Linked DNA regions of Salmonirosea aquatica. The protein of the gene in region 1 interacts with the protein of each later gene in a pairwise test. Links are inferred from orthologs where the notes say so. Each region holds a gene or a part of one and is shown in the gene's direction. Other genes may lie near its edges. The genes, in order: mobA and GBK04_RS15520.

Evidence for each region.
Region 2: the proteins of mobA (region 1) and GBK04_RS15520 interact in binary tests that used the Escherichia coli proteins (3 or more experiments, as listed by UniProt). The link is inferred for Salmonirosea aquatica from one-to-one orthologs.

The regions. Positions count from the first base shown.
Region 1 is NZ_WHLY01000002.1:4,565,634-4,568,891, forward strand. The notes cover bases 279-3,213. They hold mobA (molybdenum cofactor guanylyltransferase), read left to right. Parts: upstream 279-1,419; coding sequence 1,420-2,007; downstream 2,008-3,213. Other genes in these bases: GBK04_RS19905 (hypothetical protein), read right to left, coding at 279-559; GBK04_RS19910 (precorrin-2 dehydrogenase/sirohydrochlorin ferrochelatase family protein), read left to right, coding at 755-1,354; GBK04_RS19920 (nitrate reductase associated protein), read right to left, coding at 2,020-2,493; GBK04_RS19925 (rubredoxin), read right to left, coding at 2,518-3,213. Outside these bases: GBK04_RS19900 (radical SAM protein), read right to left, coding at 1-244; more of GBK04_RS19905, read right to left, coding at 248-278; more of GBK04_RS19925, read right to left, coding at 3,214-3,258. UniProt on the Escherichia coli protein: Transfers a GMP moiety from GTP to Mo-molybdopterin (Mo-MPT) cofactor (Moco or molybdenum cofactor) to form Mo-molybdopterin guanine dinucleotide (Mo-MGD) cofactor.
Region 2 is NZ_WHLY01000002.1:3,447,792-3,451,016, forward strand. Bases 243-3,144 are described here. They hold GBK04_RS15520 (molybdopterin molybdotransferase MoeA), read left to right. Parts: upstream 243-1,028; coding sequence 1,029-2,261; downstream 2,262-3,144. Other genes in these bases: moeB (molybdopterin-synthase adenylyltransferase MoeB), read right to left, coding at 243-914; GBK04_RS15525 (MoaD/ThiS family protein), read left to right, coding at 2,272-2,511; GBK04_RS15530 (molybdenum cofactor biosynthesis protein MoaE), read left to right, coding at 2,565-2,996; moaCB (bifunctional molybdenum cofactor biosynthesis protein MoaC/MoaB), read left to right, coding at 3,063-3,144. Outside these bases: more of moeB, read right to left, coding at 1-242; more of moaCB, read left to right, coding at 3,145-3,225. UniProt on the Escherichia coli protein: Catalyzes the insertion of molybdate into adenylated molybdopterin with the concomitant release of AMP.

The DNA.
Region 1 (3,258 bases):
ACAGAAAAGGTTCGCCGCCCGAAACGGCGATGGCATTGAACCCTTCTTCGTAGGCGTTCACCAGAAAATTTTTGAGCCCATCGAGCGATAGCGCGTCGCGGTGGTGGGGTGCCGACGAGGAATAACAGTGCAGACATGACAGATTGCATCGCAACGTCGGGTGAATCTGAATGGTGCGATAGCGGTCGGGCGGAGGGGTACCCTCGCGCCCGACCGTCCCGCAGCTGGGCTGGGCCGTTTCCATGGGTCAGTGCCCGAAGGTGGCTTTGAAATTGAAACCGTCAATGGCGATTACACCATAGGGGAAAATCTCGAAGCTACGAAGACCACCCAAAACGGAAAAGTCCCGGAGATTGGCAAAGAAATCCGGATGGGGTTTGCCCATTACAAAAACCCGGTCCAGTACCGGTTGGCCCTTGGTAAGGATTTTGTCGATGACGAATCCCTGTTTTTTGAGCGATACGATCGCGGACGAGGTTTTGCGAAGAAACTCCTTGTCATTTTGGCGGCTGGTCAGTCGCGTCATGAGGGCCTTTTCAAAATCTTCTGAATCTTTCATCGTTTTTTTGTTGTTAAGGATTGAGAATAAACTTGCTTTCAATCCGCTTAGTCGGATTTTATCCAGTTATAGGAAACACCTATCCTGAATTTTGCCCATTTATTTTTTTAATAATATATAACGCTTTGATTGTTAGAGTAAATGATTGAGCAATGAATTGTTTTCTAAACCCTTTCGAAGCGTAAACTCCCTGGAATGAACCATCTATTTCCCATATTTCTGAAACTCAATAACGACGACCTCCACCTGCTCATCGTGGGTGGCGGGTACGTCGGCCTGGAAAAAATCGAGGCGGTTTTGGGCAATTCGCCCGAGGCCAAGATTACCCTGGTAGCTCCCGAAATTCGGGACGAAATCCAGCAAATTGCCGCGCAGAATCCGCATGTGGTACTATTACCGCGCGCCTTTGAAGACTTCGATCTCGACTACAAGGATCTGGTGATTGTGGCCACCAACGACAGGGAAGAAAACAAACGGATCAAGCGCCTGGCGCGCGCCCGAAACCTGCTTTGCAATGTGGCCGATACACCCGACGAGTGCGATTTTTATCTGTCTTCCATCGTGAAGAAGGGAAATCTGAAGGTAGCCATTTCGACCAACGGCATGTCACCTACCCTGGCCAAACGCCTGCGCGAGGTACTTACCGAAGCCCTGCCCGATAATCTGGAAACCGCCATGGAGCAACTCAAAGGCGTGCGTGACCTGCTGCGCGGGGATTTTGAGTACAAGGTGCAGGAGCTGAACCGGATTACGGAGGTACTGGTAGCCAGGAAAGAAAGCAACGGGCAGGAGTAGGGTACCTTTGTAGAAAGAATGGAAATTTTCGTAACTAACGCTCCTGCGGGACGATACTTCAGTACTTGACTAATCCAGACATACTCCATGGCCTGGTGCTCAGCGGGGGCGAAAGCCGCCGAATGGGGCGGGACAAAGGTCTTATTCCGGTTGAATCGACCCTTTGGGTCAACCGGGCAGGTACCTTGCTGCAAGAGGTCGATTTGCCGGTAAGCATACTGATTCGCGAAGTTCAGCGCAAGGTGTATACCGCTGAGATTTTACCCGATTTTGAACTGCTGTCCGATCTGGATTTGCCCGTGGGCGGACCTTTGAAGGGTTTATTAAGCTTTCATCTAAGGTACCCCCAGGCTGACGTACTCGTCCTGCCCTGCGACATGCCGAATCTGACGGTCGGGCTACTCCGTAAGCTCATGGTTTTACGCGCCAAGGTACCTGAAGCAGAGGCGTGGGTTTTTATGGTGCAGGATTGTTTACAACCCTTTCCCGGCATTTTTTCCGCGCGTTTGCTCGCTGCTGTTTCTCAGAAAATGTACGATGGGTACCTCACCCGGCATGGACTTGTCCAAGTGCTGGCGTCTGCAAAAACGGCATCCGAGGTAGTTGAGGATGAATTCGCTTTCCGGAATCTGAACAGTCCGGCCGATTTATAAGGACTTCTAAAATCATTCGATCAGCCCGAACTCCCGTAACGCTTTCGGAAAATTCTCCCCTTCGTGCCCCGAGCGACTCAGCTTGACGAGCGCGAAGCGCTGCAATAAATCCAACCCGATCCATTGCGCCAGGGTAGGGGCAGCGCACTGCCACTCCGATGCTTTTTGTTGAACTTCCGAGGGTACCTGCGTCAGGTCGTCCCAAGTAGCGTCCACGCCGCCCAGATCCTTGATTTGCTTTTGGCTTCTTTCCCACACCCGCTCCTCGAGGTACCTTCGGTAGGTTACGATTTCGGCGGGCGATTCGCACGGCAATTCGGCCAGGAGTTGCTTTTCGTTGGCTTTCAGGCGGCTCCACTCGGCTAGTTGAAGTTTCTTATCGCAGGTATCCAGCTTGTAGCGCACGACCATAGGAATGCACCGGAAGGTATCCACAAAATCGCTTTCAAAATCAAAATATACGGGCTTCACTCGGATGTCGAACATGGTGATAGGGCGAATTTACAATAATCAAACCACAAGATTTTCTATTTCAACTACCGCGAACTCCGTTTTGGGCGCTTCGCAGGTTGCGCAGAGGTAGCTATCGGGTAGGGCGGAGAAGGGTACCCCCGGTGCAATGCCGGCCCGCTCGTCGCCAAAGGTTTCGTCGTATACGGTCAGGCAATGCGGGCATTGGTACCGTTCATGGATTAGGGCCGGGGCCGAACTCTCGGCGATTTCGATCCGGGATGTTTGTTGACCATAGCGTGAAGCATTGAACTTCCGGCACAGACGATCTACCTGATTGGGTAGGTGATTTTTCATCAAACCGGTTTCAAATAGAAAGTAGGTCCGGCTGTTGGGATTGAAATTATCGGTATGGAACAGATCGTACACGGGCAACAACCGCAGATCTCCCACTCTCAGGGTGTACCGTTTCCGGATCAGAATCGAACCAAATACCTCCGACTTATCACGCGTCTGCACGCCGAAACAGAGTCCGAAGGTCCGGGTATCGTGCTTTTCGAAGTACTGCAGGATGTACTTTTTAAATTCAATGCCTTCGTCGTCGTGATCTTCGGTCTGCCAGGCCAGTTCGTTGGCGGCGTGGCGGACATTGATGTTGTGCCGGCTCATGATCTGGCTCCAGCGCGGACGATCGTTTTCCTCAATACCTTTGATAATCAAAGATTTCCAGGGCGTAGTACAGATTTCGCCAACCCGGGTTTCCAGGCACAATGAACAGATGTCCAGCAGAAAAGGAATGGA
Region 2 (3,225 bases), 1.1 Mb from region 1 along the record:
AGCGGCCAGTTGGTACCTCCCACGTTGAAGCGCTCAAACTCTACGGGTTCGCGCACATCGATCAGTATCGGTGGCGTTAGTTGTTGTAAAATTTGTTCCAGTGCTTCGAATTCGATTTCTTCCAAACCCACCGCTGGAAGAGTACAGGTGGTACCGTAATCTTGCTGTAAGGAGGTAAAGTTCCGGGATTCGGGCCGGGGTGTGAAGCGGAACGTCTGAAAGGAAGCACGCAATGCGTCGTAAAGTAGGATCTTTCCCGAAAGTACCTCGCCCAAACCGGTGATGATTTTGATTGCCTCCACTGCTTGTAGCGAGCCCACGATACCGGGCAATACGCCCAGTACCCCGATTTCGGCGCAGTTAGGTACCTCGCCTTCGTTGGGAGGAGTAGGATAGAGGCAGCGGTAAGTAGGTCCCCTTTGATAGTTGAACACACTGACCTGCCCCTCGAATTTATAAATAGAACCAAAAACCAGCGGCTTGTCCAGCAATACACAGGCATCATTCACAAGGTACCTCGTCGGAAAGTTGTCCGAACCATCCACGACCAAATCATACTCACCCACGATGTCAAGGGCGTTTCCTCGGTTCAGGCCTTCCAGGTAGGTAATCATTTTACTATATGGATTCAAGAGATGCAATCGCTCCGCTGCTACCTCGGCTTTGAGTCGCCCGACATCCGCTACGGTAAACAAAATCTGCCGGTGCAGGTTGCTGACTTCCACCCGATCGAAATCCGCGATTCCGATGGTACCCACCCCCGCGGCCGCCAGGTAGGTAAGTGCCGGGCAACCCAGGCCTCCTGCTCCCACGACCAGCACGCGCGCATCGCGGAGTTTTTGCTGGCCTTGCGGGCCCAGTTCGGGTAGGGACAATTGGCGCTGGTAGTAGCTTTGTTCGGCGGGTGAAAACATGGAGATTCGGTGGAGCTATGGTGAGAATGCGTATATTTGAAAATGCCTTCCGGGGAACATTCTACTAACGCGTTTTGTCTTTTGGAAGTTTGTGCTGCCTTAAATTACTATCCGATGATCAGCGTCCAGGAAGCCAAATCCCACATCCTAGCCACAATTCCGGTACTCTATGCCGAGTTCATGCCCCTCGGGGAAGCCGTAGGTCATGTACTGGCCGATGACCTGCTCGCTCCGCTGGCTCTACCGCCTTTCCGGCAGTCGTCCATGGATGGCTACGCCGTGCACCATGCCGACATAACCCAGGCCAATACCGCCCTCCCGGTTGTGGCCGAGTCGCGGGCGGGTACGGAGGTACCCCTGGTGCTGGAGCGCGGCACGGCGGTACATATCCTGACGGGCGCGCCCGTACCCGATGGTGCCACGGCCGTGGTGATGCGCGAAAAAGTAAGGCGGGCGGGCGACATGGCCACGATCGAACTGTACCCGGTAATAGAAAATGAAAACGTGCGCTCGGTGGGTCAGCAAATTAAAAAGGGCGATGTAGCTTTGCCCAAAGGTACCTACCTCACGCCCGGCTCAGTCGGTTTCCTGGCGGGCCTGAATATCACGACTGTGAAGGTATACCGCAAACCCAGCGTCGGGATTCTGGTCACGGGCGACGAATTAGTACAACCTGACGGAGCGTCGTCGGGCGGCGTACCGTCGGGCGGCGAGGGTACCCTTCGTTTCGGACAAATCTACGAGTCGAGCTCGGCCATGCTGGCGGCAGTGCTGCGCGCCGAGGGTATCACCGACATCATGATTCGGTACGTGGCCGACGATGCCCCCGCCACCGTAGCGGCCCTGCGCGAACTGGCCGAAGAGAACGACGTGGTACTTTCCACGGGCGGTGTATCGGTAGGTGATTATGATTACGTGGGTACCTCGCTGGAGGAAATCGGGGTAGAGACCGTCTTTTATAAAGTCCGGCAGCGGCCTGGTAAGCCCCTGTTCTTCGGGCGCAACGACGATACTTTTATCTTTGCCTTGCCGGGCAATCCGGCGGCTACTCTAGTGTGCTATTATCAGTACGTGCTACCCGCTCTGCGCCTGATGTCGGGACGGAAGGACTGTTTTTTGCCTAAACTGAAACTACCGATTACGCACGCTTTTTCGTTCAAAGGAGAGCGCGACGAATTTTTGAAAGCTACCGCTACCACCACCACTGTCACTCCGCTGGAAGGCCAGGAATCGTTTGTTTTACGGTCGTTTGCCATGGCCAATGCGCTTATTTATTTGCCATCCACTCAAAACTCCGTACAACCCGGCGATCTGGTGGAGGCACATTTATTGCCGTTTTTTTGTTGAGTACCTTACTATGACTCTATCCATTTTATATTTTGGCATGATTGCCGAATCCATCGGGAATCCCGTCGAAACCTGGCATTCTCTGGATCCACTAACCGTGGGTGAATTGAAGCATCAACTCCTGGAAAGGTACCCCGTCCTGCGCGATCGTAAGTTTCAGATCGCTGTGAACCAGCAGATCGCTGATGAGGCTTTTCCGATTCCCCCACTAGCGGAGGTAGCCTTATTGCCGCCTTTCGCGGGCGGTTGAATCTGATTTTGGCCCGGGCGAACCCGTCAAAATTCACTCATTCAAATTTTACTATGAAAAAAGTATTCGTCGATGGCCCCATCAGTCCGCAATTCGTGGCTGAGTCGCTGGCCAAGCATCAGTCCAAAACCACCATCGGGGCGCATTCCATGTTTATGGGACAGATTCGGGCTGATGCCAAAGAAGGCGGCGTGGTAACGGGCATCGAGTACTCGGCCTACCCCGAAATGGCCGAAGGTGTTTTTCATCAAATCCGCGAAGCGGCTTTCGAAAAATATGAACTCACCTGCCTCCATATCTACCATAGCCTGGGGCTGGTACCTACGGGCGAAATCAGTCTGTTCGTGTTCGTGTCGTCGCCGCATCGCCGGGCTACCTTTGAAGCCCTGGAATTTCTGGTGGAGGAAATCAAGGCGAAAGTTCCGATTTTTGGCAAAGAACTAATTGGCGCGCAAGGCGATTTTGTCTGGAAGGAAAATCAGTAGAGCCAGCGGCGTCGGCAGGTTTTGTTTTTTATTACGAGCAATTTCAATATTCACGAGCAGGCAGGTGTGTGGTTTAGGCGGCAAAAAGCCAACAGCCATCAGCTAACAGCCAACAGCAAAAGCATGGTTGACATTACCCATAAAACCAATACACTACGCATTGCCACCGCCCAGGCCGTGGTGCAGGTGAGCAAGCCAGAAACCATCGCAGCCATTCAGGAACGCAGGG